DNA from 3 places in the Streptomyces sp. SUK 48 genome. Region 2 is predicted to be linked to each of the others. Evidence: riboswitches for the same ligand, from Rfam matches in the RefSeq annotation. Region 2 holds a riboswitch; each other region holds the start of a gene.

Region 1 (5,061 bases), 1.5 Mb from region 2:
CACCATGGAGAGCACCAGCACCGGTACGGCCAGCAGCGCGGTCACCGTGATGCGCTCCCGCTCGCGCCGGGACCCGGCCTCCTCCTCGTCCTCGGCCCTCGCAGCCACCTCGGCGACCTCGGTCACCGGCAACGCGGCCTGGTACCCGGCCTGTTCGACCGCGGTGACGAGGCTCTCGGGCGCGACATCGGCCGGGTGGCTGACCCGGGCGAGCCCCGTGGCCAGGTTGACCGTGGCCGTGACGCCGTCCAGCCTGCCGAGCTTCTTCTCCACCCGGCGGACACAGGCCGCGCAGGTCATCCCGCCCACGGTGAGGTCGGTGACGACGAGTTCCGCCGCCGGTTCGAGAGCGGTCACTCGCCGCCCCCATGACTCATCCCGGGCATGTCGCCCGTACCGCCGCCGCTCCCGCCGCTCCCGGTGCCGTGCATGCCGGGTGCCACCGGCCCCGCCGCCGAGCCGACGGCGTAGGACACCGAGAACAGCAGCACCAGCAGGAGCAGGAATCCGCAGAGCGCGGGAGGCGGCAGCAGCCTGCCGGGGGTCGTACGGGTGGAGCCGGGTGACAACGGGATATCGGCCATGCCCGACCTTCCTGGTCGCATCGGACCGTCGTGCGAGAGCTGGCGGTGGAAGCCGTACCGTCGCAGTAGTCGGACCGGTGGAGCGTCGAGTTCCGGGGCATGATCGTGACGTACGCCATAGCCGTCGGCGCCCCCGGTGCCCACCGGCGCTGACGACGGCTCACGGAGGTCCCGGGAGCGGCCGGAGGGTCAGCCGCCCTCGCCGAGCCGGCCCGCCCACCGCTGCTCCACCCTGGCCAGCCGCCAGTACGCCAGGGCCGCCGCCCACACGACCACGAACAGGCCGACGATGACGTACCCCACGTTGTCCAGGTCCAGATCGGCGATCCAGCCGGTCACCGCGTCGCTCAGGTCGAGCTTCTCGTGCAGCACGCCGACCAGTTCGATGGTGCCGATCAGGAAGGCGACCGCGATGGACAGGCCGGTGATGGTCAGGTTGTAGAACACCTTGCGCACCGGGTTGGAGAACGCCCACTGGTAGGCGAAGTTCATGAAGGTGCCGTCGAGGGTGTCGAACAGGCTCATCCCGGCGGCGAACAGCAGCGGCAGGCACAGGATCGCGTACCACGGGAGCCCGGCCGCGGCGCCGCTGCCCGCCATCACCATCAGGGTGACCTCGGTCGCGGTGTCGAAGCCGAGCCCGAACAGGAAGCCCAGCGGGAACATCTGCCCGGGCCGGGTGATCGACCTGGTGAAGCGGCCCAGGAACCGGTTCATGAACCCCCGCGAGTCCAGGTGCTGTTCCAGCGCGGTCTCGTCGTACGTGCCCGCTCGCATCGCGCGGAAGACCCGCAGAATGCCCGCGAGCGCCACGAGGTTGAGCGCCGCGATGAGGTAGAGGAACGTCCCGGAGACCGTGGTGCCGACGACGCCGAGGGTCTGGTGGGTGCGGGAGTCGTCGTCGAGCAGGGTGCCGGCGAGCTGTGCGCCGCCCGCGACCAGGGCCGCCATGGCGACCACCACGCTGGAGTGGCCGAGCGCGAACCAGAAGCCGACCGACACCGGACGCTTGCCGTCGGCCATCAGCTTGCGGGTGGTGTTGTCGATCGCGGCGATGTGATCGGCGTCGAACGCGTGCCGCATGCCCAGGGTGTACGCGGTCACCCCGAGGCCGATCCCGAACGCCTTGGAGCCGATCTCGTAGTGGCCGGGCACGACCAGCAGGAACAGGATGCCGAACGCCACGACGTGCAGGGCGGCGATCACCACCAGCAGCCCGGCGGTACGGACGGTGTCCTCGCGCCGCCAGTGAAATCGGGTCGGCTCTGCGGGCAGGGTCATGCGGTCACGCTCCAGCACCTCGTGGATCAGCTCGTGAAGTGCCGTGGCCGGTCTCCTGGCTTACGGGTGCGCGCGTGTACGTCCCGGCCTTCCCGTCCGCCGGGCGGCGAACAGTGACCGTGCAGAACTGGGACGGGCACTCCCCGATCACAGTGGCGAGGGCCGCTCCGGTCTGAGCCCCGCTGAGGGCTGTCACCGGTCTTCCCGAACACCACGGCCCGCCCACCGTAGAGCCGTCCCCCCGCTTGCGCGCAACCACGGCTCCGCTCGGGTATCCAAGATCACATCCGGTCTCCCGGTACGGGCGACCCGTCGATCCCCAGGTAGTCGTCGCGAGCCGCGGCCTGGTTCCCGGTTCTGGACCGACGGCGTGAGAAGCCGCGTCGGCCGTCGCGGACACCCCTCAGGGACCGGGCGAGGCTGCTAGCTTCGCGCACCTGGTTCGAGGGCGATGCCGGGAGCACCGGCGGGTACGGAGGCGGCGGTGACGAAGGCGACCGGAATTCCCGAGGAGCCGGCCGGATCTCCTGTGCGGCGTCGCAGTCTCCTGGCGTCCGCCGCGCTGGCCGCGGGCACGCAGGTCTCGGCGGCCGCGTGCGCTCCCGGTCGCCCGCCCGCGAAGCCCGCACGGCACATTCCGGCACGGCGCGGGAGGGTGGCCCGCCTGATCACCGTCCCCGAGAAGCACCGCGGTGTCGACTGGCTCAGATCGGCCCTCCAGGTGGCCGTGGAGATCGAGTTCTCCACCATCCCGCCCTATCTGTGCGGCTGGTGGTCCATCAAGAACCGCACGTGCGACGCCGCCCGGCTGATCCGGCGCATCGTCTCCGACGAGATGTACCACCTCGGGATCGTCTGCAATCTGCTGGTCGCGCTGGGGGGCCGCCCCCGGATCAAGGGAGCGGCGCCGGTCTACCCGGGCCCGCTGCCGGGCGGCGTGCATCCGGGGGTGGACGTATACCTGTCAGGCTTGACCAGGGCGCTCGTACGGGACGTGATGATGGCCATCGAGGCGCCCGCGGCACCACTGACCGGCAGCGCGCGCGACCCTCTCAGCATCGGCCACTTCTACGACGAACTGCTCACGGCGTTCCGGTCGGTGGCCCCGGATCTGTCCGCCGACCGGCAGCTGTGCGAACGCGTCGGCGAGGACGTCCTCAGGCCCGTCAGAACGCTCGACGACGTCGAGCGCTCGATCGAGGTCATCAAGGACCAGGGGGAGGGCACCTCGGTCTCCCCCGCCGACGACCTGGGAGACGGACACCTGGCGCACTACTACGCGTTCGCCGAGATCTACCACGGACGTCGGCTGCGGGAGGCCGACGGCACATGGCAGTTCACCGGGGCTCCGGTCCCCTTCCCCGACACGCGGCCCATGTCCGTCGTCCCGGCGGGCGGCTGGCCCCGGCCGCCCGCCGGGGCCCGCAGGCTCCTGGACGACTTCGACGACACGTACACCACGGTTCTCGACGCGCTCGAAACGGCGTGGCGGGAGGGCGACCACCACAGCCTGAGGACCGCCGTGCGTCGTATGCGCAGGCTGGAGACCCCCGCCGTGGAACTGATGGAGATGCCTGTCACCGGCCCCGGGGCGACCTACGGCCCTCAGTTCCGTCCGCGCGGCTGACCAGGGGCCGGTCAGACCTGGTACTGGCCGACGGTGATGAAGTAACGCAGCTCCTCCGGCGTGCCGTCCATGGCCTTCTCGGCCGCGGCGCGCAGGGCCTTGCTGATGCCGGGGCGGGCCAGGATCCGGGCGGTGGCGACGCGGTCGTCCTCCGCCCGGGCGAGCCGCAAGCCGCTCTTCAGGAACGCGGCCCGGTCGGCCGGGCTGCCGTCGAGAGCCTTGTTCGCCTCCCGCTTGACGGCCTTGCCGGAGGCCGGGTCGGCCAGCAGCCGAACGATGGCAAAGGCGTTGTCCTCGTCCTGGGCCTTGGCGTAGCCGGTGGCGAGGAACGCGGCCCGGTCGGCCGGCGTGCCGTCGAGAGCCTTATTGGCCTCCCGCCTGACGGCCTTGCCGGCGGCCGGGTCGGCCAGGATCCGGGCGATGGCGACGGCGTTGTCCTCGTCGGAGCCGGCCACCGCGGACGTGTGCGGGACGGCCGGGGCGGCGGCGAAGGACGGGCCGGCCAGCAGCAGTACCGGAGTCAGTGCGGTGGCGGCCAGGACGAGCGTCGCGCGGGTCTTGTTCATGGGTCCCCCTCGTCGGAACCGGTCTGGTGACCGATCCCGTTGGTCAACAGAAGGAAATGATCTTATGTCAGATGATCATTCGGATCGATGGCCTGTGCTGTCCGTACGGCGAGCGCCGGCGTCACGGCTTCTCGTCGAGCGCGCCGGCCGAGCGCAGATCGGCAAGGGACCGCTTCTGGCGGCCTCGCGCGTCGAAGTTGTCGGGCGAGAGCCACTCCCGCAGGGCCTTGCCGGCCTGTGGCCACTCGGAGTCGAGCAGGGAGTACCAGGCCGTGTCACGACTGCGGCCCTTGTAGACCACGGCCTGACGGAAGATCCCCTCGAAGGTGAAGCCCAGGCGCAGGGCCGCCCGGCCCGAGGGCGCGTTCAGGCTGTCGCACTTCCACTCGTAGCGCCGGTAGCCGAGTTCGTCGAAGACATAGGACATGAGCAGGAACTGGGCCTCCGTGGACGCCGGAGTCTGCTTCAGCAGCGGTGAGAAGGCCACGCTGCCGACCTCGACGACGCCGTTGGACGGATCCTGGCGCATCAGGGAGAGCATGCCCGCGGCCTTGCCGGTGCGGACGTCGACGACCGCGTAGAACAGGGGGTCGTCCCCCCGGGCCACCGCGGTCACGTGGGCGCGGCAGGCGGCCGGGTCGTCGAAGGGACCGGCCCCCATGTACGTCCAGTCGCCGCCGTCCGGCGCGAGGGCGTAGGCGGAGTACAGATCCTCGGCGTGGCGGTCCGCGTCCAGGGGCTCCACCCGGCAGAAGCGGCCGTCGAGGGTGACCCGGGCGGGCGCGGGACGGGCTGTCCAGCCGGGCAGCGACGGGCCGACGGGCTGACCGTGTTCATTGAGACGCGCGGACATGCTCTTCTCCTGGTGTGTGCTGATCTCTCCCGCTCAGGCTAGGCCGCCGCATGGACCCTCGATAAGGTCCACCGTAGGGTCATTTCATGGAGCCACGCGCGGGGATCGCACCAGGACCGGACGACCGTGAAGCCCTCGGGCCGCCGTTCG
Region 2 (5,061 bases):
CACCGGGAGGGCGTTGGCGCCCTGCGCCTCGACCGCCGCGCACAGGGTGTCCACGAAGGCGGTGTTGCCGCTGAGTTCATGGGCCCGGTAGAAGAGCACGCCCACGGTCGGGCGGCCGTCCTGGATCTCGTAGCCGCCGTGCACGCCGAACTCCGGCATCCGGCGCGGCTCCTCGAAGCCCTCGCCGGTCAGCAGCACGGTGTCGGACAGGAAGCGGGCCAGCTCGCGCAGGTTGTCCCCGCCGCCCTCGACCAGGTAGCGCAGCGCCTCGGCGACCACTCCGGCGGGCACGGTCGAGTCGGCCATCAGCTCCGCGTCCGGCACCGTCTCGCCGCCCAGCAGCACCGCCGGGACGCCGGACGCCTTCAGCGCGGCCAGCCCGTCCTCCCAGGCGCGTTTGCCGCCGAGGAGGCGTACGACGGCGAGGTCCGCGCCCGCCAGCAGCCGCGGCAGCTCCTCGGCGACGTCGACCCGGGTGGGGTTGCCGATCAGATAGCCGGCCCCACTGGCCCGGGCCGCCAGCAGATCCGTGTCGGCGGTGGACAACAACAACACTGTGCTCATGCGGGCGCTCCCGGTGGGATGAAGGGCAGTCCTTGCGGCGCGCCGGACTCGATGAGCCGCCACAGCGCGTCCGTGTCCGCGTGCTGTTCGATCAGGTCGCCGAGCCGGTCGAGCTGCTCCTCGCGCAGCGCGGCGAAGGAGGTGTCCGGCGCGGGCACGAAGCGGCGGCCCGCGGCGGCGGCCACCTCGCGCAGAAAGGCCCGGCGGAAGCCGTCCGACTCCAGGGAGCCGTGCCAGTGGGTGCCCCAGGTGGCGCCCACCCGGCAGCCGTCCAGGAAGGGTTCGCCGCCGCCGACCCGGGCGACGCCGTGATGGATCTCGTACCCCTCGACCGGTTCGCCGAGGGCCCGGCCGGTGGGGCGGGTGAGGGTCTTCTCGCGGGCGAACCGCACTCGCACGGGCAGCAGCCCGAGGCCGGGGACGGCGCCGGCCCGCGACTCCACGTCGTCCTCGATGTGCTCGCCGAGGATCTGGAAGCCGCCGCAGACGCCGAGCACGGGCCGGTGTTCGGCGGCCCTGCGGGCGAGCGCGTCGGCGAGGCCGCGCTCGCGCAGCCACCGGAGCGCCCGGACGGTGCCCCGGGTGCCGGGGACGACGACCAGGTCGGCGTCGGCCAGCTCCTCCGGGCGGTCCACGAACCGCACCACGACGCCGGGTTCGGCGGCCAGCGCGTCCACGTCGGTGAAGTTGGACATCAGCGGGATCGCGCACACGGCGACGCGCAGCACGTCCGCGCCGAGCGGGGGAGCGACGGCCGACTCCCGCACCGCGCCCCGCAGGGAGACGCGGAGGCCGTCCTCCTCGTCGATGCCGAGCCCGTGCCGGAACGGCAGCACGCCGTACGCCGGCCGCCCGGTGAGGCCCTTGAGCATGTCCAGCCCCGGCTCCAGCAGCGAGACATCGCCGCGGAACTTGTTCACCAGGAACCCGGCGACCAGCTCCTGGTCCTCGGGCGAGAGCAGTGCGAGGGTGCCGAAGAAGGAGGCGAAGACGCCGCCGCGGTCGATGTCGCCGACGACGAGCACGGGCAGCCGGGCGCCGCGCGCGATCCCCATGTTGACGATGTCGGTGCGGCGCAGATTGATCTCGGCCGGGCTGCCCGCGCCCTCGCAGATCACCGCGTCGTACTGTCCGCGCAGCTCGGCCAGACAGTCGAGGACCGTGCCCAGCAGCCGCTGCTGGCGTCCGCCGTGGTAGCCGCGCGCGCTCATCTCGCCCACCGGCTTGCCCAGCAGCACCACCTGGCTGCTCTGTTCGCCGCCCGGCTTGAGCAGCACGGGGTTCATCAGCGCGGTCGGCTCGATCCGGCACGCCTGGGCCTGCATGGCCTGGGCCCGCCCGATCTCGGCGCCCTCGCGGGTGACGAAGGAGTTGAGGGACATGTTCTGCGCCTTGAACGGCGCGACTTTCACGCCCTGGCGCACCAGCCAGCGGCAGATCCCGGCCGTCACGACGCTCTTGCCGGCGTCGGAGGTGGTGCCGGCGACGAGGAGCCCACCGTTCACTTCCCGCGTCCCTTCCGTGCGTTGACGAGGAGGCGCGCGGCGACCGTGGTGCCGAGCGCGAGCAGGCCGACGCGCCGGGAGAGCCGTACGGCCCGCCCGATGTCGGCGACCTGTACGGCCCGTCCGGTGGCGCCGCCCAGCACGGGACGGTGCTCGACGCGGCCGCCGTAGGAGAGGGTGCCGCCCAGGCGTACGCCGAGGGCGCCCGCGAAGGATGCCTCCACGGGACCGGCGTTGGGGCTCGGATGGCGGCGGGCGTCGGCGCGCCAGGCCCGCAGGGCGCGGCGCGGATCGGGTCCGGCCGCGGCGGCGAGGACGGCGGTCAGCCGGGCTCCCGGCCAGCCGGCCACGTCGTCCAGGCGCGCGGACGCCCAGCCGAAGCGGCGGTACCGGGCGGACTTGTGACCCACCATCGCGTCCAGGGTGTTGACGGCCCGGAAGCCGAGCAGCCCCGGCACGCCGGCGGCGGCGCCCCACACCAGGGCGCCCACGACCGCGTCGGAGGTGTTCTCGGCGACCGACTCGACCACGGCCCGCGCGATCCCGTCGGCGTCCAGCGCCTGCGGGTCCCGGCCGCACAGATGCGGCAGCCGGGCGCGGGCTCCCTCGATGTCCCCGGCGGTCAGGGCGGCCCCGATGGCCTCGGCCTCGCGGGCGAGGGAGGTGCCGCCGACGACGGCCCAGGCGGCCGCGGCGGTCAGGGCGGCGGAGGCGGCGGGGGAGGGGCGTACGACGCGTGCGGCCAGCGCTCCGAGCGCGACGGCGCCACCGGCGCACACGGTGGTGTGCAGGGTGCCCCAGCCGCGGTGGTCGTGCCACAACGCGCCCTCGACGGCGGCGGCCGCACGCCCGAACGCGGCGACCGGGTGCCCGCGGCGGGGATCGCCGAGGAGGAGGTCGCCGAGGAGTCCGGCGGCGGCGCCGTACGCGTAACTGCGATCGGCGGCCATCGGCTCAGCCGGCCGTGGTCACCGCGGCAGTGGTGCTGGTACTGGTCCTTCGGCAGCCGAGCATGGCGATGTGTCCTCACTCAGGGTGTCCGCGCCCTGGTTCGACGTGATCCGGCGGCGAGAGTTCCTGGCTACCCGGGGAGTTCTTCCCCGGTGACAGTGGCGGGACCGCGCCGGATTCGCACCGGCTTCCTCTTCTGCTGCCGTAGATGGCGTGGGCAGTCCACCACGCCCCCGGAACGGCCGTCAACTTGCCGTTGACCTGCGGGAGTGTGCAGATTCCCACACCACGAGGGGTGGCCGGGGCATGCGAGAGGCTCCCCTGCCGCGGGCGCGGAGGGGAGCCTTCGGGGAACTGCCGGGGCCGACGCGGGCCCCGGGCTCAGGGCTTGGCGACGATCAGGAGGATGCCGTACGCCACCGCCGCCGCGCAGGCCGCGAAGCAGACGTAGGCGCCGGTGACGGCGAGCGTGGCGGAGCCGCCCTCGGCCGCGGCCTTCTCGCGCCGGGCGAGGCCGTTGACGCCGAGGGTGAACAGGACCACCAGGCCCACGGTGAACGCGAGGCTGACGCCGAAGACGGAGCCGATGGCCGCCCAGTCGATCTTCATGGGGTCGCTTCCTTGGTGAACGGGGCTCGGGGGTCAGACGGTGGCGGGCGGGGCCGTGGCGGCGGCGGAGGCCGTCGCTTCGGCGGCCGGGGCCTGCGCGGGGGCCGGGATGGTGGCCGTCAGGTCCTCGGTGATCGTGCCCGCGGGCGGGGGGCTCACCGCGGCGATGGCGGTGGTCACCACGCCGGAGGGCTCCGCGGCCGGGTCGGCGACCACGTTGGTGTGGTCGATGACCTCGCGCCGGGACAGCTTGTAGATCCAGGCGCTCGCGGCGACCAGGAAGACGGCGACCGCGGCGGTGCCCCCGTCGCCGAGTCCGGTGACGGCCTCGGCGCCCGCGCCGACCAGCGCGGCGGCCGGCAGGGTGAGCACCCAGGCGACGGCCATCCGGGTCGCGGTGGACCAGCGGACCACACCGCCCTTGCGGCCGAGGCCCGAACCCATCACCGCGCCGGAGACGACGTGGGTGGTGGAGAGGGAGAAGCCGAGGTGGGAGGAGGCCAGGATGGCGGTCGCGGCGCTGGTCTGCGCGGCGAAGCCCTGGCGGGGCTCCAGATCGGTGAGGCCGGTGCCCATGGTGCGGATGATGCGCCAGCCGCCGATGTAGGTGCCGAGCGCGATGGCGAGGCCCGCGGAGAGGATCACCCAGGTGGGAGGGTTGGAGCCGGGGGCGATGGCGCCGCCCGCGATCAGCGCGAGGGTGATGATGCCCATCGTCTTCTGCGCGTCGTTGGTGCCGTGCGCGAGGGAGACCAGCGCGGCGGAGGCGACCTGTCCGGCGCGGAAGCCCTTGCGGGTGGCCTCGCCCTCGGTCCTGGTGCCGGCCCGGTAGGAGAGCCGGGTCGCCACCAGCGCGGCGAGACCCGCCACGACCGGCGCGGCGACCGCGGGCAGCAGCACCTTGGTGACCAGCACCTCGCCGTGCACGGCGCCGAATCCGGCGGAGGCGACGGCGGCGCCGATCAGACCGCCCATCAGGGCGTGCGAGGAACTGGAGGGCAGGCCCACCAGCCAGGTCAGCAGGTTCCAGAGGATCGCGCCGACCAGGGCGGCGAAGATGACCTCGGGGCGGATGCCGCTCTCGTCGACGAGTCCCTTGGAGATCGTGTTGGCGACCTCCACGGAGAGGAAGGCGCCCACCAGGTTGAGGGTGGCGGACATGGCTACCGCGAGCTTCGGCTTCATCGCGCCGGTGGAGATGGTGGTGGCCATCGCGTTCGCGGTGTCGTGGAAACCGTTCGTGAAATCAAACGCGAGTGCGGTGACCACCACAATCGCGAGGATCAGCGAGAAGCTTTCCATTTACCCAGACAATCATTCGAGGTCGTTGTCCGGATGAACGTAGGCAACCTGGGTGAACGGAAGATGAACTGGGGCGGGCAGAGGAGTGACCGCATCGGGGGTATGAGGCTCCGCTTCCGCTTCCGGAACC
Region 3 (5,061 bases), 5.1 Mb from region 2:
CTGCTGCGAGGCGAGGAACGTGCGGGCCTTGGCGATCTGCCGGGCGTACTTCGGCGCGTCCAGCGACAGGCCCTGTACGGCGAGAGCCGCGGAGTTGACGGAGTCTCCCGCGGTGCCGGGGAAGCCGCCGTCGGCCAGTTGCCGGGAGGCGAGCCAGGTCAGCGCCTTGGCCACGGCCTTGTCCGCCGTGGCGCCGCCGGCCAGGTCGAGGGCCATGGCGGCGATGGCGGTGGAGTCCACGTCGGAGTCCTTGGTGGACGGGATCAGGCTGGGCCAGGCGCCGCTGCTCTCCTGAAGGCTCTCCAGGTAGGCGATCGGCCGCTGGGCCGAGGTGGTGTCGCCCGCGCGCACCTGGGCCATGACGGCGAGGGACTGGGCGAAGACGGAGGGCGCGTAGGTGTAGGCGCCCTTCGCCGCGCAGGCGCGGTCGCCACCGGTGCCGGCCTTGGCGCAGACGGCCTTGTCGAGGGCGGCGATCAGGTCGTGTCCGGCGAAGTGCCGGGGGTCGCGGCCCACGGCCTCGGCGAGCAGGGCGGTCTTGCCGAGGGAGCCGGCCGCCGCGTAGGAGGTGCCGACATTCGTCCAGTCGTCCACCGTGCGGCCCGCGCCGTCCTTGCCTCGGTGGTCGAGGAAGTCGACGATGCCGCGCAGCCTGGCGTTGTCCAGGCCGGTGGCGGCGAGCGCGTAGGCGCCGTCGATGGTGAGGCCGAAGTCGGCGCGCCCCGAGGTGGTGCCGTCGCCGTAGTACTGGCCCTGCCTGAGGTTGGCCGCCGTGGTGAGGTAGGCGACGCCCTTCTTCAGGTCGGGGCCCGCGCCCGGGGCGGGGGCGGGGGTGGTCGGGGTGCCGCTCGGCGAGGTCGGCGGCGGGGTGGGTCCGGTGGCCTTGGTGGTGAGGGTGACCAGGCTGGTGCCGCTGCCGGCGAGGACGGCGGGCGAGGTCGCGTAGACGGCCGGGTCGGTGGCGCCCTCCTCGAAGCCGAAGCCGCCGCTCTTCAGCTGCTGCCGGGACAGCCAGCCGACGGCCGCGGTGGCGCGGGTGGTGTCGCCGAGGGCGGCCAGTGCCTGGGCGGCGTACGCGGTGGCGTTGACGGAGCCGGTGGTCGAGCCGGTGTAGCCGGGGAGGGCGCCGTCGGCGCGCTGGGCGCCGCCGAGGTAGGCGCGGGCGGCGCTCACCGCGTCCTCGTGGCCGCCCGCCCGGTGCAGCACCAGGGCGACGAGCCCGGTGGTGGCGGGGTCGGGGTCGCAGTACTCGCCGGACCGGATGAGGATGCTGGTGAAACTGCCGTCCTTGCACTGGAGTCGGGTGAGGCGGTCGACCGCGGCGGCCGGGGGTGTCACGCCGGCCCGCAGCAGGGCGAGGACCGCGAGGGCCTGGCCCTCGGTGTAGGAGGAGGCGCGGAAGTCGCCCTTGGCGGTGCAGCCGGGGGTGGCCTCGCCGGACTCCGGGCCCGCCGCGCACACGTTGGCGGTGAGGGCGGCGAGCAGGTCGTGGCCGCCGAAGGCGCGCGGGTCGCGGCCGGTGATCTCGGCGAGGAGGGCGAGCCGGGCCACGGCGGTGGCGTCGGGCGCCTGGCCGGTGCCGTCCGGGTAGGCGAAGTCCGCGGTGTGGGCGGCGAGATAGCCGGTGACCTTGTCGAGCGCGGCGCTCTTGCCGTTCGCGGCGGCGAGCGCGAACGCGGTGTCGGCGGTCAGCGAGTAGTCGGGGGTGGTGGCACCGTCGTCCACGACCCTTTCACCGTCGGTGAGTCGGCCGGTCAGCCAGGTGGCGGCGGCCTTCGTGTCGAGCTTGCCGGGGGCACCGGTGGGGCCGCCCGGGCCGGGCCCGGAGGGGTCGCCGCCGCGTACGTCGTCGGGGGTGAACGTGGGTTTGCCGGTGGAGCCCTGGACATCGGTGCCGCCGTAGACCCAGGCGTCGACGTCGCCGTCCTTGAGCTTGCGGTCCATGGCGCCGTACGGGCTGTAGGTCCAGTCCTTCTGACCCGGGGCGGCGATCCAGTACGACCAGTACGCCGTGGCGGGCGGGGTCAGGACGCAGGACTCCTTGTCCGATGTCGGGTACTGCGTACCGGAGTCGAAGGCGCCGTACCCGATGCGGCAGATGAAGGCGGGGCCGTCGTGCTGGGTGCCGGCGGTGCTGAAGCCGGCGTCGTGCAGCAGGTCGTAGCCGGTGGTGGGGGTGAGGTCGCAGCCGTGTTCCACCGGGCCGCCGAAGGGCCCGAAGTCCACGGCGACCAGGGCGCCCCTGGTCGCGGTGCAGCCGCCGGTGCCGTCCGCCGTCGCGGGCGTGACCGTGATCGTGAGGAAGGTCATGCAGGCCGCGAGCAGTACACACAGGGCCGTCGCCTGTGCCGCCACGCGGGGCGGAATCGCCCTCGCCCGCTCGTCTCTTCGCTGCCCGGTCCCCACCACGGCCCCCTCTGTCGGCCGGCGCGGGCACGGGCGTGGCAGAGGGGCCCCCGGAGCACGGAAGGAGCCCGGAAGCCGTTCGCACCACGCCGCAGTCCACGACGGCGTCTGTTGCAGGTCACGCTCCAGGCAGTCCGGCTCGCCCGGGACGGTGCCGGGCCTACGGTTGCGGGTCAGCGCCGGAATTCGACCGGCTTCCCCTGGAACTCATTGCGTATCAGCCGGATTTGAGCACGCTTCACAGGAAGCGTCAAGAGCGGCCCGTGACGCGGCGCACGGACCGGGGACGGTCGCTGGCGGGCGGGTTGGCCGTCGGGTACCGTCTCGGTCTGCCGAATGGGGGAACCCGGTGGGAGTCCGGGGCTGACGCGCAGCGGTATGGGACGGCGGGGCCGTCCCGAGCCCGAATGCCCAGGCGGTGTAGCACTTTTGGAAGCCGGTCCACGCGTTCCGGACGGCGGCCTGCACCCGCTGCCCCCGGATCGATGGGCCATGGCACCGAGTGGGGTCGGCGTCCTCCATCCAAGGAGCAGGCCATGATCCGTCCGCTGTCCCTCCGCCGTCCCGCGCTCGTCGCGGCCGCCGCGCTCGGCGCGTTCACCCTCGGCACGCTGCCCGCAGCGGCCACGTCCTCCCCGGCGCAGATCACCACCTCGAAGACGAACGGCGTCGCTTACCTCAAGTCCCTCCAGGCGGCCGATGGTTCGTACGCCGGTTCCGGACTGTCCAACGAGTGGGCGTTCAGCGCGCTCGCCGCGGCCGGCACCGCCGCGGTGGACGTCACGCCCGGGGGCGACACCAGCAAGAACGCGAGATCCGTCTACCGGAATCTGCTCTCCACCACCGCCTGGCCGTCCTCCTCCCCCGTCGTCACCGACTACGAGCGCGCCGTGCTGAACGCGTACGCCGCGGGCATCGATCCGGCCCGGGTGTCCGCCTCGCGGGATCTGATCGCCGACATCTACGGCTACTGGCAGACCTCGGAGACCGGTTACTTCGGCCCGTCGGCCAACTTCAACGGCACCGTCTTCGCCGCGCTCGCCCTGAACGGCGCGAAGACGCAGTCCGGGCAGGCGCGGATACCGGGGGCGCTGCGTGACTCCGTCGTCGCCCGCATCCGGGCCAACCAGCACAACGACGGCGGCTGGAACTACGGCAAGGCGGAGGGGAATCCGAGCCAGCTCGCCGCCACCAGCGACATCGACATGACCGGCGCCGCGATGGCCGCGCTGTGCACGTCCGGGGTGCCCGGCACCGACAGCGGGATCGTCCGCGCCAAGGCGTTCCTGAAGAGCAAGCTGGTGGCGAACAGCGGTGCCTTCAACGCGATGTTCGGCGTGAACACCGACTCCAACGGCTGGGCGGTGTCCGGGCTGAACGCGTGCGGCATCAACCCGCAGACCGGTGACTTCCTCACCTCGGCCGGGAAGACCCCGGTGGACTTCCTGATCGCGCAGCAGTTCAATCCCGGCGGCGGCTTCAGGTACCAGCCGGGTGACGCCTCGCCGACGGCGTACTCCTCGATCGACGCCCTGCGCGCGGTGGCCGGCGGCGGCTTCACCGCGGCGCCGCCCGCGCCCACGACGCCGGGTGCCCCGCAGTGGGTGGGCCAGGGCTCGTTCACCTCCGGTACGGCGACGAAGCTGGCGCTCAGCGTGGACGACGGGGCGGGCGGCCTGAAGGTGTGCTCCGTCGCGCTCACGCCGACCGGCACCACGACCACGCTGGGCGCGGTCCTCGACGCCGCCAAGAGCACGGCGACCCCGTCCGGCTGCGTCACGGACATCACCCCGGCCTCCGGCTCCGGCACCGTCACCACCCTCAACGGCAAGGCGAACAGCGGCTCCAACACCTGGAAGGCCAGCATCGACGGCTCGGCCTTCGCCACCGCCACCCGCGACACGACCATCGGCGTGGGCGACACGATCGCGGTGCGCTGGGGGGCATGACAGGAGGTGCTTGAGGGGCGGGGCTCTGGGGGCGCGGGGCGGCTCGGCCGGGGGCGCTCGCCGCGGTGAGGGGCGGGCACTCGGAAGGGGGCACGCTGCGGGTCGTCAGGCGCGGGGCGCTCGCTGTGGGGGCCCGGCGCCAGGAGGCTCGCCGCCGGAGACGGGGGCTCGGCGGGGGGCTCGCCGCGGAAGGTCGGCGCGAGGGAGCCCGGTGCGGGGGCCTGGCGCCGGCCGGCGCCTCGGTTCGGCACGCGCCTCGGACCACTCGCCCCATACTCCGATGTCCTCGGCACACGGCGGCACTCGGCACCCGGCAGGCGGCAGGCGGCAGGCGGCAGGCGGCAGGCGGCAGGCGGCAGGCGGCAGGCGGCAGGCGGCAGGCGGCAGGCGAGGATCAGCGCGGCAGGCCCGGCTCGCCATGCCCGGCGACGGGACGGCGATCCCCGCTCGGCATATGAGGCGCGGCATGCCCACCCTGCACCGGAGGTACGGCGCGTCGCGGCCCCGTCCCCGGTGTCCGGGCCGCCGGTGCCCGCTCGGCACGGCCTCAGGTGGGCCCCCGGCATAGGCTCAGCGCATGCGGATCGTCTCCCTTCTCCCCGCCGCCACCGACATCGTCGCCGCGCTCGGTCTCTCCGCGAGCCTGGTCGGTCGTACGCACGAGTGCGACTGGCCGCCCCGGGAGGTGGCGGGGGTGCCGGTGGTG

Evidence for each region. A riboswitch is a leader RNA that binds a small molecule or an ion and turns the genes downstream of it on or off. The one in region 2 is predicted to bind cobalamin.
Region 1: another riboswitch for cobalamin. It lies ahead of GHR20_RS34605 (HoxN/HupN/NixA family nickel/cobalt transporter); the one in region 2 lies ahead of GHR20_RS27570 (cobalamin biosynthesis protein).
Region 3: another riboswitch for cobalamin. It lies ahead of GHR20_RS04660 (prenyltransferase/squalene oxidase repeat-containing protein); the one in region 2 lies ahead of GHR20_RS27570 (cobalamin biosynthesis protein).

What each region holds. Positions count from the first base shown of each region.
Region 1 is NZ_CP045740.1:7,783,466-7,788,526, reverse strand. Features, by position in the region: gene GHR20_RS34615 (heavy metal translocating P-type ATPase) at 1-357, opposite strand, end outside; gene GHR20_RS34610 (hypothetical protein) at 354-584, opposite strand; gene GHR20_RS34605 (HoxN/HupN/NixA family nickel/cobalt transporter) at 774-1,865, opposite strand; cobalamin riboswitch at 1,893-2,096, opposite strand; gene GHR20_RS34600 (ferritin-like protein) at 2,350-3,492, shown strand; gene GHR20_RS34595 (ALF repeat-containing protein) at 3,504-4,058, opposite strand; gene GHR20_RS34590 (GNAT family protein) at 4,180-4,911, opposite strand; gene GHR20_RS34585 (PLP-dependent aminotransferase family protein) at 4,998-5,061, shown strand, end outside.
Region 2 is NZ_CP045740.1:6,235,339-6,240,399, forward strand. Features, by position in the region: gene cobN (cobaltochelatase subunit CobN) at 1-564, opposite strand, end outside; gene GHR20_RS27565 (cobyric acid synthase) at 561-2,069, opposite strand; gene GHR20_RS27570 (cobalamin biosynthesis protein) at 2,066-3,019, opposite strand; cobalamin riboswitch at 3,118-3,262, opposite strand; gene GHR20_RS27575 (hypothetical protein) at 3,402-3,629, opposite strand; gene GHR20_RS27580 (inorganic phosphate transporter) at 3,663-4,931, opposite strand.
Region 3 is NZ_CP045740.1:1,100,715-1,105,775, forward strand. Features, by position in the region: gene GHR20_RS04660 (prenyltransferase/squalene oxidase repeat-containing protein) at 1-2,310, opposite strand, end outside; cobalamin riboswitch at 2,517-2,647, opposite strand; cobalamin riboswitch at 2,711-2,840, shown strand; gene GHR20_RS04665 (hypothetical protein) at 2,943-4,355, shown strand; gene GHR20_RS04670 (cobalamin-binding protein) at 4,933-5,061, shown strand, end outside.